Regions from separate parts of the Amycolatopsis sp. cmx-11-32 genome, predicted to be linked through region 3. Evidence: riboswitches for the same ligand, from Rfam matches in the RefSeq annotation. Region 3 holds a riboswitch; each other region holds the start of a gene.
The links. A riboswitch is a leader RNA that binds a small molecule or an ion and turns the genes downstream of it on or off. The one in region 3 is predicted to bind S-adenosylmethionine.
Positions count from the first base shown of each region.

Region 1 (4,767 bases), on a different contig from region 3:
TGGCGCGGTTCTCCTCGTCGCCGTGATCGCCGTCCGGGTGTCGATCAAGGTCGGCCTTCCCTCGCTGCTGCTCTACCTGGGGATGGGGGTCCTGCTCGGCGAAGCCGGGTTCGGCATCCAGTACGACAACCCTGAACTCACCCAGTCGCTCGGCCTCGCCGCACTGGTGATGATCCTGTCCGAAGGTGGTCTCACCACCCGGTGGACGGCCGTGAAACCCTCGCTGGGCATTGGAATCGCACTGTCCACAGTGGCCGTCGTGGTGAGTATCGCGGTCACCGGCGCGGCCCTGCATTGGTTGCTGGGCCTGGATTGGCGGATGGCGTTGCTGTGGGGCGCGGTGCTCGCGTCGACCGACGCCGCCGCGGTCTTCTCGGTGCTGAGATCGGCGGGGATCGGGAAGCGGCTCGTCGGTGCGCTGGAGATCGAGTCGGGGATCAACGACGCCCCGGCCTACATCGCCGTCGTCGTCCTCGCCGAGGGCACGACCGTTGACTGGTCGCTGCCGCTGCTGGTCGTCTACGAACTCGGCGCCGGGCTGGTGATCGGCTTGGCCTTCGGCTGGGGCGGGGCGTTCGCGCTGCGCCGGGCGGCGCTTCCCGCCACCGGTCTGTATCCGCTGGCCACGGTCGCGGTCTGCGTCGTGGCGTACTCGAGTGGGCAGCTGGCTCACGCGTCGGGCCTGCTCGCCACCTACGTCGCCGCCCTGGTGCTGGGGAATTCGAAGCTGCCGCACCGGTCGGACACACTGTCCTTCGCCGAAGGGCTCGGCTGGCTCGCGCAGATCGGGCTGTTCGTGCTGCTCGGCCTGTTCGCATCGCCGAGCAGGATCTTCGAGAGCCTGGTCCAGGGCCTGGTCGCGGGCGCGGTCGTGCTGTTGCTCGCCCGGCCGCTGTCAGTGGTGCTGTCGGCACTGCCGTTCAAGATCCCGTGGCGAGAACAGGTGTTCCTGTCCTGGGCGGGGTTACGCGGGGCGGTCCCGATCGTGCTCGCACTGATCCCGCTGTCGTCCGGCGTGCCCGGCGCGCAGGAGCTGGTCGACGCGGTGTTCGTGCTGGTCATCGTGCTGACCCTGCTTCAGGGGGCGACGCTGACCCCGCTCGCGAGAGTGCTCGGGCTGGCTCAGCACACCGAAGCGCACGAAATCGACGTCGACTCCGCGCCACTCGATGAGATGGGTGCCGAACTCCTGCAGGTCCGGATCAACTCCGGGTCGAAGATGCACGGCGTCTACCTGGCCGAACTGCGGCTTCCGGTCGGGGCGACGATCAGCCTGCTCGTCCGGGACGGCACCGGCTTCACGCCGAACAAGAACACCCGGCTCCAGGAACGCGATCAGTTACTCGTCGTGACCACCTCCGACGCGCGTGACGCGGCCGAACGACGGCTCCGTGCCGTCGACCGGGCCGGTCGCCTCGCCAGGTGGAAGGGCGAATCCGGCCAATAGGTCACGAACCGGCACCAGCTGTTCGTCGGTTGATCTCAGAAACTTCTTCCTCTTCGTCCCCCTTTTGGACTACCTTTCCCGCAATTGACTCCATCGAATGGGTGAGTGTCACGGGTTAAGGAGTACGCAAGGTGACGAAACTTCCTGCACGGTTCGCCGTTCTGGGGGCTGCGGCTGCACTCGTCGGGGTGGTTCTCTCCGCTCCGGTAGCCTCCGCGGCCGGCGCGTTTCCCGCGTTCGGATTGCCGTTCGACACGGGTCAGTCGGTCTACTCGGCGGGAATTCACTCGGACAACGGCACCTCCGGCGTGAAAAACGCCATCGACTTCAGTCCTGGGAACAAGACCGTGCGTGCGCCGCTGGCGGGCACCGTCCGAGTTCAGCACTGCGACGGGGGCGACTGGGTGACCATCGACCACGCGAGTGGCTGGCGGACCGGGTACTACCACATGGAGGACATTTCGGTCACCGACGGCCAGCGGGTCGTCCCGGGCGACGCCCTCGGCCTGACCGGAAACGCGCTGCCCTGTGGTGGCCGCAGTACCGGCGCCCACGTGCACTTCACCCTGTGGACCCTGCCCACAGCCACCGTCAAGGGTGGCGACTCGCGCGACTTCGGTGTCGGCGCTGGCAACTGGAACGGCGTGTCCTACGACGAGCTCTCGACCAAGGTCGCCGACGCCCACGGCGAGGCCGTCGACCGCAAGATCTTCGGCGGCTGGCAGTTCACCGCGGGCACCGATCAGTACTCGGGTACGGCGACCGAGGTCTCGTCCCGTTCGACCATTCCCCTGCCCGGCCGATTCCGCGTCTGACCTCCCGCGTTTCGTCCTCTAGTTGCGGTACTTGCACATGCATCTATCGCAACTAGAGGACTAATTGCGGGGGTTCTCCTCGGTTGCGGAATGCGTGACCGGCGTCTCACCATGCGGGCAAGGGGTGGCTTGATCGCCGGTGCATCGGCTAACTTCGTTCGTAGGTCACGAGTGTCAGCGTCAAGCCCCGGCTAGCTGACCGGCAACCCTCCTTCCGCGGTGGGGTGCCCCGGGTGAGGACCTGGCTCGTCGCGTGGTGCGACGGGCAAGCGCGGGATCCTCGTCGGGGTCCCCTGGCCCGGAGGATGACGATGACACTCGCTCTCGAACGCACCAGCACCCCCGCCACTATCGCGGAAACCGTTGTCACACACGAAATCCCGACGGTCGCGTGCGCCGATCTGCGGGTCCCGCTGGTCACCGGGGGCGACATCGGGTACGCCAACCTCGATCACGCGGCGAGCGCTCCCTGTCTGGACAAGGTGCGTGACGCGGTCGACGAATTCTTGCCCTGGTACGCCAGCGTCCACCGCGGCGCCGGATTCGCGTCGCAGGTCTCCACCAAGCTTTACGAGCGCACGCGGGGAAGCCTGCGGAACTTCGTCGACGCGCGGTCGACCGACACCGTCGTGTTCACCCGCAACACCACCGATTCCTTCAACCTTCTCGCGCGCAGCCTGCCGAAGCACACGTCGGTCGTCGTGTTCGACACCGACCACCACGCCGCGCTGCTGCCGTGGAAGGGTCCGAACGTCCGCCGGATCGAGACGCCCCGCACCCGCCTCGCCGCGGTGTCCGCGGTGGACGAAGCGCTCGCCGACTGCCCGCAGGGCTCGCGGCTGGTCGTCATCACCGGCGCGTCCAACGTGACCGGGGAACTGTTGCCGGTCAAGGAGATCGCCGCCGTCGCGCGACGACATGGCGCCCGGATCGCGCTCGACGCCGCGCAGCTCGCGCCGCACCGCAAGATCTCCGTGCGCAAACTGGACGTCGACTACATCGCGCTGTCTGGCCACAAGCTGTACGCGCCTTTCGGTGCCGGTGCGCTGATCGGCCGCGCCGACTGGCTGCGTGCCGCCCAGCCGTACCTCGCCGGTGGCGGCGCGACGAAGCTCGTCACCCGCGACTCCGAAGACTTCGGCGTGGTCTGGAACGCCGGCGCCGAGCGGCACGAAGCCGGTTCCCCCAACACCGTCGGCGTCTACGCGCTCGGTGTCGCCTGCGAGACGCTTTCCGGGAACTGGGACGCGATCGTCGCCCACGAAGACGAACTGCTGACGCGGCTGCGGCGTGGGCTCGCCGCCATCCCCGGTTTCGCCGAACTGCGGCTGTTCGACGCGCCGGTCGACCGGGTCGGCACGCTCAGCTTCGTCGTCGACGGCTTCGAACCGGGCTGGCTCGCCGCGGTCCTGTCCGCGGAGTACGGCATCGGCGTGCGGGACGGCGCGTTCTGCGCGCACATCGCCACCAAGCGGCTGATCTCCGCCGCCGGTTCGACCGGCCAGCAGGCCGTCCGGGTCAGCCTTGGCCTCGGCAGCACCACCGAACATGTGGACCGGGTCGTCCTGGCGCTGCGTCAGATCGTCGCCCGCGGCGCCCGCTGGCAGTACGAGAAGCCGGAGGGCCGCTGGGTGCCGGAGAACGATCCGCGGGAGCTGCCCCCGTTCTGCGCCTGACCCACTACCCTCACCCCGCATGGGGAACGAGCGACCGCGTTACTGGTTTCCGCTGGCGTTGCTGGGATTCGCACAGCTGATCGTGGTGGCGCTGGCCGGGGATCCGCGCCGCTCCGGGGGCTGGATGGGCTACCCGCCCCGCGGCGAACAGGGTTACTACCAGAACCTGTACGGCGTGGAGATGAGCCGGGAGGCCGCGTCCGCCGTCTCGGTCGTCGGCATGAGCCGGCTGGACAACTGGCTGTTCGCCGTGCTCGCGGTCTACCTCGGCACGGTGCTGTTCTATGCCTGGCGGACGAAGCCCGTGCGGTGGTGGAGGATCCTCGCGATCGCCCTCGGCGGCCTGGTCGCCATCGTGCTGGCGGATCTGGTCGGCTACTGGGAACTCGACATGGACGGCGACGCGCGGAGCGCGGTCCTGCTGACACTGGGGCTGATCCTGCTCGCCTGGCTGGACCGCAGCGTGCTGGTACTGGTCGTGGCCGCGGCGTTCGTGCTCTGCGCGGTGGTGCTCGCCCAAGGACAGCTCGCGTTAGTGCTGTCGTCGCTGGTCGCGCTGGCCGGGGCGTTCACGGCGCTGCTGAGCAGGCCGAAGACGGCCGCCGAGGAGACCTGAGCACGCTCAGTGGACAATGGGTGAGTGAGTACTGAGCCCGAAACCGCGCCACCGTCGCCGCCGCTGCCCAAGAAGCGCGTCGCCGTGGTGTTCGTCGTCGCCGCGGTGCTGTGGGGGATCGACCTCCTCGCCAAGCAGATCGCCGTGTCCACGCTGGAGGGCAAGCAGCCGGTCGAGTTCCTCGACGGGCTGGTGTACTTCCAGCTCGTGCGC
Region 1 is NZ_JADNQN010000005.1:153,521-158,287, forward strand. It holds gene ACM6LR_RS16850 (potassium/proton antiporter) at 1-1,447, shown strand, start outside; gene ACM6LR_RS16855 (M23 family metallopeptidase) at 1,579-2,262, shown strand; SAM riboswitch class IV at 2,426-2,540, shown strand; gene ACM6LR_RS16860 (aminotransferase class V-fold PLP-dependent enzyme) at 2,574-3,938, shown strand; gene ACM6LR_RS16865 (hypothetical protein) at 3,958-4,554, shown strand; gene lspA (signal peptidase II) at 4,579-4,767, shown strand, end outside.
Region 1: linked by a shared signal. The riboswitch ahead of ACM6LR_RS16860 (aminotransferase class V-fold PLP-dependent enzyme) and the one ahead of thrC (threonine synthase) in region 3 are both predicted to bind S-adenosylmethionine.

Region 2 (4,767 bases), on a different contig from region 3:
AGTGCGGTCACCGACGGTCAAAGTTGCGTCCTCGACCTCCAGCACGGTTTTCCCCAGCCGTCGGCGGGCGAACGCCTGCAGCTCGACTGAATCACGTGGCTCCGGCACGTCGGAGATCAGTGCCTCCGCCGCCTCGACGCGGTAGCGCGGCTTCGAAGTCCTGGCCTGCGGACCGCGACGCAGCCACGCGAGCTCCTTGCGGGCCAGGTTCTGCCGCTTCTCCTCGGCCGTCGCCGCGAGCCTCGCCCGCTCGGCCCGGGCGAAGATCCAGTCCGCGTACCCACCTTCGTACTGCTCGACGCGACCGTTGGAGACCTCCCAGGTCACGCTCGCGACCGTGTCGAGGAACCACCGGTCGTGGGTGACGACCACGACCGCGATCCTGCGGTTGAGCAGGTGATCCGCGAGCCAGCGCACACCTTCGACGTCGAGATGGTTGGTAGGCTCGTCGAGGACCACGAGGTCGAGTTCACCGGTGAGAGCCGCCGCCAATGCGACACGGCGGCGTTCGCCACCGGACAGGTTCGCCGTCGACGTTTCGACACCGAGAGCAGTGATCCCCAGACCATCCATAATGGACCTGACCCGCGCGTCAGCGGCCCACTCATGTTCGGCGCCGTAGCGCTCCAGCACGACGTCTCCGACTGTGCTGCCGACCGGGAGTTCGGTTCGCTGGGTGACCACGGCCATCCGCAAGCCACGGACTTGACTCACCCGTCCCGTATCCGGCTCGCTGATCCCCGCGAGGACCTCCAGCAGCGTCGTCTTCCCGCCCCCGTTGAGACCGACGACGCCAATGCGCTGCCCCTCCGCAACGCCGAGCGAAACACCGTCGAGCAGCGGGCGCACCCCGAAGGACTTGCTCACCGACTCCAGGTTGACCAAGTTGGCCATGCCTCAGCCGATCCTTTCCAAAAAGCTTGCACCACAACGAATTAGTCGACGTCCATTTCGGACATCCTCACGCGTGTACTCGAGGCGGAGCCGGCCGCGGCGCATCGTCTCCGCCTACCAGCTTGGCGCCGGGAACCGGCCCGTGTGCGACACGCACCGTGCGACAGACCCCCGCACCGGACAGCTCCGCGGCGACCTCGACTGCAGACTGGGCATCCGCGCACAGAAAAGCGCAGGTCGGCCCAGACCCGGACACGGTGCCGGCGAGCGCACCCGCGTTGACTCCCGCCCGCAACGTGCGACGCAGCCCGGGACGCAACGAGACGGCGGCCGCCTGCAGGTCATTGCCGAGAAGCAGTGCCAGCTGCCGCGGGTCACCGGACGCCAGCGCCTCGACCACCGGAGTATGCGAACCGATCCGAGGCGGACTGCCCTCTTCACGCAACCTGTCCAGTTCTCCGAACACCCGAGGGGTCGAAAGACCACGCTGATCGAACGCCAGAACCCAATGGAACGTGTGCCTCGACAACACCGGCACAAGTTGCTCGCCTCGGCCGGTACCCAACGCTGTCCCACCGTAAAGGGCGAAAGGAACATCGCTCCCGAGCTTGGCGGCGATACCCGCCAGTTCGTCTCGGGAGATGTCGAGCTTCCAAAGTGACGCGAGCCCCACCAGGGTCGCGGCCGCGTCAGCGCTGCCCCCGGCCATCCCGCCGGCTACGGGGATGCCTTTGCGAAGCACCACTCGGACCTTGGACTCGCCGTCGGCCTTGCCGACGTGGGCCGCCAGCGCCTGCGCCGCCTTCCACGCGAGGTTGTTGGCCCCGGTCGGTACGGAACCTTCTCCTTCGCCATAGACCTCGACGCCCGGGTCCTCGGTGACCGCCACGGTCACCTCGTCAGTGAGCGAAAGCGCCTGGAACACGGTCACCAGCTCGTGGTAGCCGTCCGGGCGTACGTCACCGACCGACAAGTGCAGGTTGACCTTGGCGGGAACCCTGACGGTTACTGGGGGCGGTACGACGGCGAGCACGAGTCAAGCCTACGTGGCCGCTCCACTTGTGCTGCCACCAGGAGAAAGAGAACAGGACGAGTCAGACACGAAAGGGCCGCCCTGGACGGATTTCGTCCTGAGCGGCCCGGTCGTGGAGGAGTCAGGCAGCGACGCCCTGCGGCCCGCGGACCGGGTGGGTCACGTGGCCACCGCGTTCGGCGATCCAGGCGAGCGCGGCATCCGCGCGCTCACCGCGCACACCGAGACGGAACCTGCCGACCGGCGTGTCGCCGATCCGGGTCAGGCCGCCCCCGATGGTGGCGAGTTCGACGTCGAAGCGACCGGCGGCCTCAGGCAGCAGCGCACCGACCGATGCGAAACCGACAAGCACGACGTCCACCGCGCGGTCGTACTTCGACGTCTGCGCCCGTCCGGTCTCGATCGAGGGCAGCAGCGCCTGCGCGGTCCGGCTGGTCGGGTCGGAGACCAGGTCGAGCACGGTTCCACGTTCGATGATCGCCCCAGCCTCAAGAACCGCGACGTCGTCGCAGACACGGCGGACCACACCGGCATCAGGAGTGGTGAGCAGCACGGTGACTCCGAGCTCGGCGCGCGCGCGGTCGAGCACGGTCAGGACCGCGCCGGACTCTTCGGGCTGCACACCGGCGGTCGGGTCGTCAGCCAAGAGCACGGACGGCCCGGCTGCCAGAGCCTTGGCGATGGCCACTCGGCGCAGCTGCCCCTCGGTCAGATCACCCGGCCGCTGCCCCGCTCGCGGGGTGAGTCCGACCAGATCGAGCAGGTTGCCGACCCGGTTACGGCGCTGCGGCCCGTCGAGGCCGAGCTGTTCGAGCGGCGACGCGATGTTGCCGGCGATGGTGCGCTCGGCGAGCAACTCCGGCTTGGTGCTCACGACACCGACCTGCCGACGGATCTCCCGCAGGCGGCGGCCGTCAAGGGTCCCGGTGTTCAGGCCGTCGAGGCGGACCACGCCCCGGTCCGGGCGCTCCTGAAGTCCGATGCAACGAGCGAGGGTCGACTTGCCGGAGCCGGCCGGACCGACGACTCCGAACAACGAGCCTGCTTGGATGTCCACGCTGACATCGCGCAGGGCGACGACGGGATTTCCGTTGAGGGGAAAGGACTTGGACAGGTTTTCGACAGTGATCACGAAGGGCTCCATGCAAAGGGGGCGCTGCTTCTTTCGAGCGCGCCAACCGTCACCGAGTGACCGTCCAGAACGGACGGGCTTCAGAGGTAAGGGAAAGACTCAGGCAGTAACGGTGGAGCGTCGACACGCACTTACCGTGCGGCGACCTTCATCGACGACGCGTCGCCTGGTCAGCAGGAGCGGGTGGGTGACCCTGTTCATTAGGCACAGCCTCCATCGGTCCTGGCGGTAGCACCTGCCCTGTTGAGGGTGGTTGCTGCGACTTCGGCGAGCCAGGTCTCTCAGTCGCTCGGGATGGCTCACTGAGTAAAACCGATCCCACTAGATGAAAGCAAGCGCGTAGGCGCAGATCACACGTCTGGTCGTGTCCATAATACAGGATTTGCTGTCCGCATCCTGAGACCACGGCTGAGGTCTCAGGATCGCGTCAGGCCGCTGCCTGCTAAGACAGGTTGGACCAGACGGATCGAGAAGAGGATTTACGCTGTCGTGCTGACCTCAGCCGAGACTCGCCCGCGCGGCGCCGGTCACACCTGCGACGGCGATCAGTCAGTCGCTGCCGCGATACGGGCGAACTGGTGAACATCCAACTGTTCACCGCGGGTCTTGGGGTCGATACCCGCCTTTTCGAGCAACTCCCCCGCACGTTCGGCGGAACCGGCCCATGACGCCAAAGCCGCCCGCAGCGTTTTTCGCCGCTGCGAGAAAGCGGCATCGACCACGGCGAACAGCCGCTTCCTCTCCACGGACGACACCACTTCGCCTCGCTCGAAAGCGACGAGGGCTGAATCCACGTTCGGAACAGGCCAGAACACCGAGCGAGGTACCGCGGCGACCTTACGTGTCTTCCCGTACCACGCGAGCTTGACGCTGGGCACTCCGTAAGTCCGACTGCCAGGGCCGGCCGCCATCCGGTCGGCGACTTCGGTCTGGACCATTACGAGACCACTGGTCAACGAGGGCAGCTCGGCGAGCAGATGCAGCACAACAGGAACGGCGACGTTGTACGGCAGATTCGCGACGAGCGCCGTCGGCCGTTGAGGCAGGTCGTCCACCGTGATCCGTAGAGCGTCCGCTCCGACAACCGTCAGCCTTTCGGCCCCACCGCGTTCGGCCACGGTGTTCGGGAGCCGCCCGGCCAGTACGGGGTCTATTTCGACCGCGACGACCTCGGCACCGGTCGCGAGCAGCCCGAGTGTCAGCGAGCCAAGCCCCGGCCCGACTTCCAGCACGACGTCACCTTCGCCGACTGCCGAAATGTCGACGATCCGGCGCACCGTGTTGGGATCGTGCACGAAATTCTGGCCGAGCTTCTTGGTCGGCCGTACGTCCAGCTCGGCCGCCAGCGCCCTGATCTCCGCAGGCCCGAGCAATTCAGTCACTCGACGATCGTAGCCAGCCTTCGTAAGCCGCGATTGGCCGGTGGACGACCACCCCAGCCCCAGTCGGCCCCGAGGACAGCGCCAGCCTCCGCTTGGCCGCAACTCGCTCGCGCCATCCTCACGGATTCTCCCAGCTGACCCGTGTCATACGCCAGGGTGATCGGTGCAGGTTCACATCGCCGGAGCGTGATCAACGTGCACCCGATCGATACCGTGCATTCGTTCGACTCAACCTCGACAATCGAGGGATGACCAGCACAAACATTCCCAAGGCCTTCCCGCTGAATCTGCCGGAAGGTGACGCCGATCTGCTTCTCGACGAGTTG
Region 2 is NZ_JADNQN010000004.1:166,167-170,933, reverse strand. It holds gene ACM6LR_RS13255 (ATP-binding cassette domain-containing protein) at 1-894, opposite strand, end outside; gene ACM6LR_RS13250 (4-(cytidine 5'-diphospho)-2-C-methyl-D-erythritol kinase) at 962-1,927, opposite strand; gene ACM6LR_RS13245 (methionine ABC transporter ATP-binding protein) at 2,049-3,059, opposite strand; SAM riboswitch class I at 3,270-3,360, opposite strand; gene rsmA (16S rRNA (adenine(1518)-N(6)/adenine(1519)-N(6))-dimethyltransferase RsmA) at 3,605-4,441, opposite strand; gene ACM6LR_RS13235 (DUF222 domain-containing protein) at 4,690-4,767, shown strand, end outside.
Region 2: linked by a shared signal. The riboswitch ahead of ACM6LR_RS13245 (methionine ABC transporter ATP-binding protein) and the one ahead of thrC (threonine synthase) in region 3 are both predicted to bind S-adenosylmethionine.

Region 3 (4,767 bases):
GTCGACGAATGCCTGAGCAGGCTCGGGGTGGACCGTGTGCCGTTGATCGTGCTGAGCCATCTGCACGCCGACCACATCGGCGGTCTCGAATCCGTTTTCGAGGGCAGGTCGGTCGGTGCGGTCGCCGTCGGCCCGGGCCGGGCTCCCGCCTGGGCGTGGCGGAAGGTCGCCGACGAGACCGCGCGTCGTGGAATTCCCTTGCTGGAACTGGGGATCGGGCAACGGCTGGACTGGCCGGGGCTGTCGCTGGAGGTACTGGGGCCGCGGTATGTCACTCGACGATCGGTCCTCGAACAAGACGGCACGGTGATCAACAACGGCTCCGTCGTCCTGCGGGCCGGGACGCCGGCGGGCCGGTTACTGTTGACCGGCGACGTCGAACTCGCCGCGCAGGCGGACCTGATGGCCGAGGGAACCGATCTGTGTGCCGAGATCCTGAAGGTTCCGCACCACGGAAGCCGTTACACGGCACCGGATTTCCTCAACGCCGTCGCGCCACGGGCCGCGTTGGTGAGTGTCGGTGCCGGAAACACCTATGGTCACCCGAACAAGTCCACTTTGGACAACCTGGCGGCTGTCGGTGCCTCGATCGCCAGAACGGACACGGACGGCGACACCGCGGTCGTCGCCGACGCGCGAGGCCTCGCCTTGGTGCGCAGGGGTGAGCCCCGCGGCCCGCCTCGTTCTTGAGGCGGGCCGGCGGGAACTCAGATGCCGAGTGCCTCGCGGACCGCGTCGGCCGACGCGCTGACGGTCGCTTTCGGGCCGATTTTGTCCTCGACGGCGTCGAGCGTCTTGAGGCCGTCACCGGTGATCAGCAGGACGATCTCCTCGTCCGGGTTGAGTTTGCCGGTCTCGATGAGCTTCTTGGCCGTCGCCACGGTGACCCCACCGGCGGTCTCGGTGAAGACGCCTTCGGTGCGGGCGAGCAGCCGGATACCTTCGACGACCTCTTCGTCGCTGACGTCTTCGATCGAGCCACCGGTGCGCTTGACCACGTCGAGGACATACGGGCCGTCGGCCGGGTTGCCGATCGCCAGCGACCGGGCGATCGTGTCCGGCTTGACCGGCTGGACGACGTCGCGGCCCGCGCGGAACGCCGCCGAGACGGGGGAGCAGCCGGTGGCCTGCGCGCCGAACACCTTGTACGGCGTTTCGTCGACGAGGCCGAGCTGTCCGAACTCGCGGAAACCCTTGTCCACCTTGGTGAGCTGGGAACCGGAGGCGATCGGCACCACGATCTGAGAGGGAAGCCGCCAGCCGAGCTGCTCGGCGACCTCGAAGGCCAGTGTCTTGGAGCCTTCCGAGTAGTAGGGCCGGACGTTCACGTTGACGAACGCCCAGCTTTCCTGCTCGGCGGCGAGCTGGGTGGCGAGCCGGTTCACATCGTCGTAGTTGCCGTCGACCGCGATCAGGTCACCGTCGTACACGGCGGTGGTGAGGATCTTGGCGCGCTCGAGGGTCTTCGGGATCAGCACGACCGACCGCCAGCCGGCGCGGGCGGCCGCGGCGGCGACCGCGTTGGCCAGGTTACCGGTCGACGGACAGGCGAGCACGTCGAACCCGAACTCGCGTGCGGCGGCCAGCGCGACGGCGACCACGCGGTCCTTGAACGAGTGGGTCGGGTTGCCGGTGTCGTCCTTGACCCAGACCTTCTTGACGCCCAACGCCTTCGCGAGCCTGTCGGCCTGGATGAGCCGGGTGGCGCCGGGTTCGGTGTTGGGGATTTCTTCGACGTTCGAGGGAACGGGAAGGAGCTTCTTGTAGCGCCAGATGTTTTTCGGCCCGGCTTCGATGTCCTCGCGGCGCACGCGGCCGAAGTCGTAGGCGACCTCGAGCGGCGAGAAGTCCTCCGCGGAAACGAACTCGGGGGCGAGCGGCTGCCGGTGTCCCTCTTCCTTCGACACCAGTTCGACGGCGGGTCCGAGATCCGGGGTCTTGGTGGTGGAGGTCGTGCCGAGGGTTGCGGTCATCGCGAGGTCCTTCCTCATCTGCCCCGCCGTGGCGGGCCGGAATTGGCACCGTGTTCGTCAGCTATCCCGCGATCGCGGGATGACAGGCTGACGCCGGTTGCCGGGGCTTCATCGGGCCGTTCCCTCTGCCCCTCTGGATGAGCGGTATTCGATTGTCGGCACGCGTGTCATCGCGTCGCCTCGCCAACACCGTACGACATGGGCCTCGCGTGGGGCCACCGTGCCCGGAACACATCACCGGACAAAGCACACGAGAGGAGGAGTGGCAGGATCGTCACCGTGACGACGCAAGCTTCCGCCCCATCGCCGCTGGTCCTGGTTCTCGGTGAGGAAGAGCTGCTGATCGAACGCGCCGTCCGCGGCGCTTCGGACGCGGCCAAAGCGGCCGATCCGACGGCGGACCTCACCCGGATCAGGGTGTCGGACCTCACAGTCCCCGCGCTCGCGGAGATGGTCAGCCCCTCACTGTTCGCCGAGGGCAGGGTGATCGTCCTCGAATCCGCGCATGACATCTCGCAGGAGCTCGCCGACGGGGTGATGGCTTACGTCAAGGCGCCCGCCGACGGCATCGTGCTCGTCGTCGTGCACAGCGGAGGCGGTCGGAGCAAGGCTGCGAAGGCGCTTCCCGCGGCCTTGAAGAAGGCCGGGGCGGAGGTCGTCGAGTGCCCGAAACTGACCAAGCCCGCCGAGCGGGAATCCTTTGTCCGTAACGAGGTCCGCCGGGTCGGCGGGAAGATCGACGGTGCCGCCGTGCTCGCGTTGATCGACGCCGTCGGCTCGGATCTGCGCGAATTGTCGTCGGCCGCGACACAGCTCGTCGCGGACGCCGGGGGAACGGTCGACGAGCAGGCGGTCCGCCGCTACCACCGGGGCCGCGCGGACGTGAACGGGTTCGCTGTCGCCGAGAAGGCCGTCGCCGGGGACATGGCGGCGGCTTTGGAGTCGCTGCGCTGGGCGATGCAGCTGGGTGTTCCGTACGTGCTGGTCGCGGACGCTCTCGCCGACGCCGTCCGGACGATCGCGCGGGTGTCCGGCGCCGGTCGCGGGAACCCGAACCAGATGGCGGGTGAGCTGGGGATGCCGCCGTGGAAGGTGCGCAAGGCGCAGGGGCAGGCCCGCGGCTGGGGGCAGGACGGTCTCGCCACCGCGATGCGGGTCGTCGCCCGGCTCAATGCCGAAGTCAAGGGTGTCGCGGCAGACCCGGAGTACGCACTGGAACGCGCCATCCTGGAAGTCGTCGCCGCCCACGGCACAAGCCGCTGAACATGGCGAAGGGCCCCGGCGACTCGCGTCGCCGGGGCCCTTCGAAAGCCGATCAGAGAGAGTTCGCGCGCTTCGCGAGCGAGGACTTCTTGTTGGCGGCCTGGTTGGCGTGGAGAACGCCCTTGGTCACGGCCTTGTCCAGCTTCTTGGCCGCGTCTTTCTGCAGTTCCAGCGCCTTGGCCTTGTCGCCGGAGTCGGCGGCCTCGCGGAACTTGCGGATCGCGGTCTTCACCGAGGACCGGATCGCCTGGTTGCGCTGACGCGCCTTCTCGTTGGTGGTGATGCGCTTGATCTGCGACTTGATGTTGGCCACGGGGGCGCTCCTCTTGAATCTCTCGGTGGTTTCACCGCCGCGCTGTGACCGGCCCTGCGCGCTCGTGAAAGCGGCGCGGGTTTCCTCCATGACGGAATGCCACACAGCGATGAAGGGGCAAGCTTAACAGTCGTCCGAGGGTGGATCGCGGCCGCCTCCGGACGAGTGTTCGGGGTACGGTGATGAGCGTAGTGCCTAGGGTTCCGTCGCCTGCCCGTTCAGCGAAACACACAATCAGGGCAGGTGGGACAGGTCCGAGCGGCACCATCGGCGGGGCTGGAGGCGCCACCGTTCATCTGACGGGACAAAAGCCTGGAGGACCGATGTTTTCCGTGTGCGCGGAAAACATGAAAGGTCCGTAGTGAACGTCACCGCCCTGTCCCTCGTCATCATCGCCGCCGTCATCCACGCGGGCTGGAACCTGGCCGCCAAACGAATCCGTCGCGGCGGAGCCCGGTTCGTCTGGGCCTACTACAGCCTCTCCGCGGTCCTACTCGCTCCCGCCATGGCGGTCTCACTGGCCGTGGAGCCGCAACGTCCACAGTGGACGTGGCTGCTCGCGGCCGCGGTCACCGCCGTGTTCCACGTCACCTACGGGGTCGTCCTCCAGCGGGGTTACGCAGTCGGGGATCTGTCCGTCGTGTATCCCGTCGCCCGCGGTACCGGGCCGTTGATCTCGGTGCTCGCGGCCGTCGTGCTGCTCGGTGAGCGGCCGGGGCCACTCGGGCTGGTGGGCGCGTTCCTCGTGGTCGCCGGGGTGCTGGTCATCGGTACCGGGCGAGCACCTGCCCACGCCGACGCCGCGGACCGTGTCGCTCGCCGCAAAGGCGTGGGGTACGGGCTCCTGACCGGGCTCACGATCGCCGCCTACACGCTGTGGGACGCGCATTCGGTCACCGGTCTCGGTGTCCCGCTGATCGTCTACTTCGGGACCGGCGCGATCGTGCAGAGCCTGCTCATGACGCCGTACGCGCTGAAGGACCGCGAAGAGGTCTCGTGGCTCTGGCGTGAGCACAAGCGCGAAGTCTTCATCGTCGGCCTGCTCTCGCCGGTCGCCTACCTGCTGATCCTCTACGCCCTCCAGATCGCCCCGGTGAGCCTCGTCGCACCCGCGCGGGAGCTGAGCATCGTTTTGGGCGGCCTGGCCGCCTGGCTGGTCCTGGGTGAGTCGAACGCCGCCCGCAGGCTGGCCGGGTCGGCGGTGGTGCTGGCGGGCAT
Region 3 is NZ_JADNQN010000011.1:87,596-92,362, reverse strand. It holds gene ACM6LR_RS28755 (ComEC/Rec2 family competence protein) at 1-690, shown strand, start outside; gene thrC (threonine synthase) at 708-1,973, opposite strand; SAM riboswitch class I at 1,985-2,117, opposite strand; gene holA (DNA polymerase III subunit delta) at 2,253-3,236, shown strand; gene rpsT (30S ribosomal protein S20) at 3,289-3,549, opposite strand; gene ACM6LR_RS28735 (EamA family transporter) at 3,911-4,767, shown strand, end outside.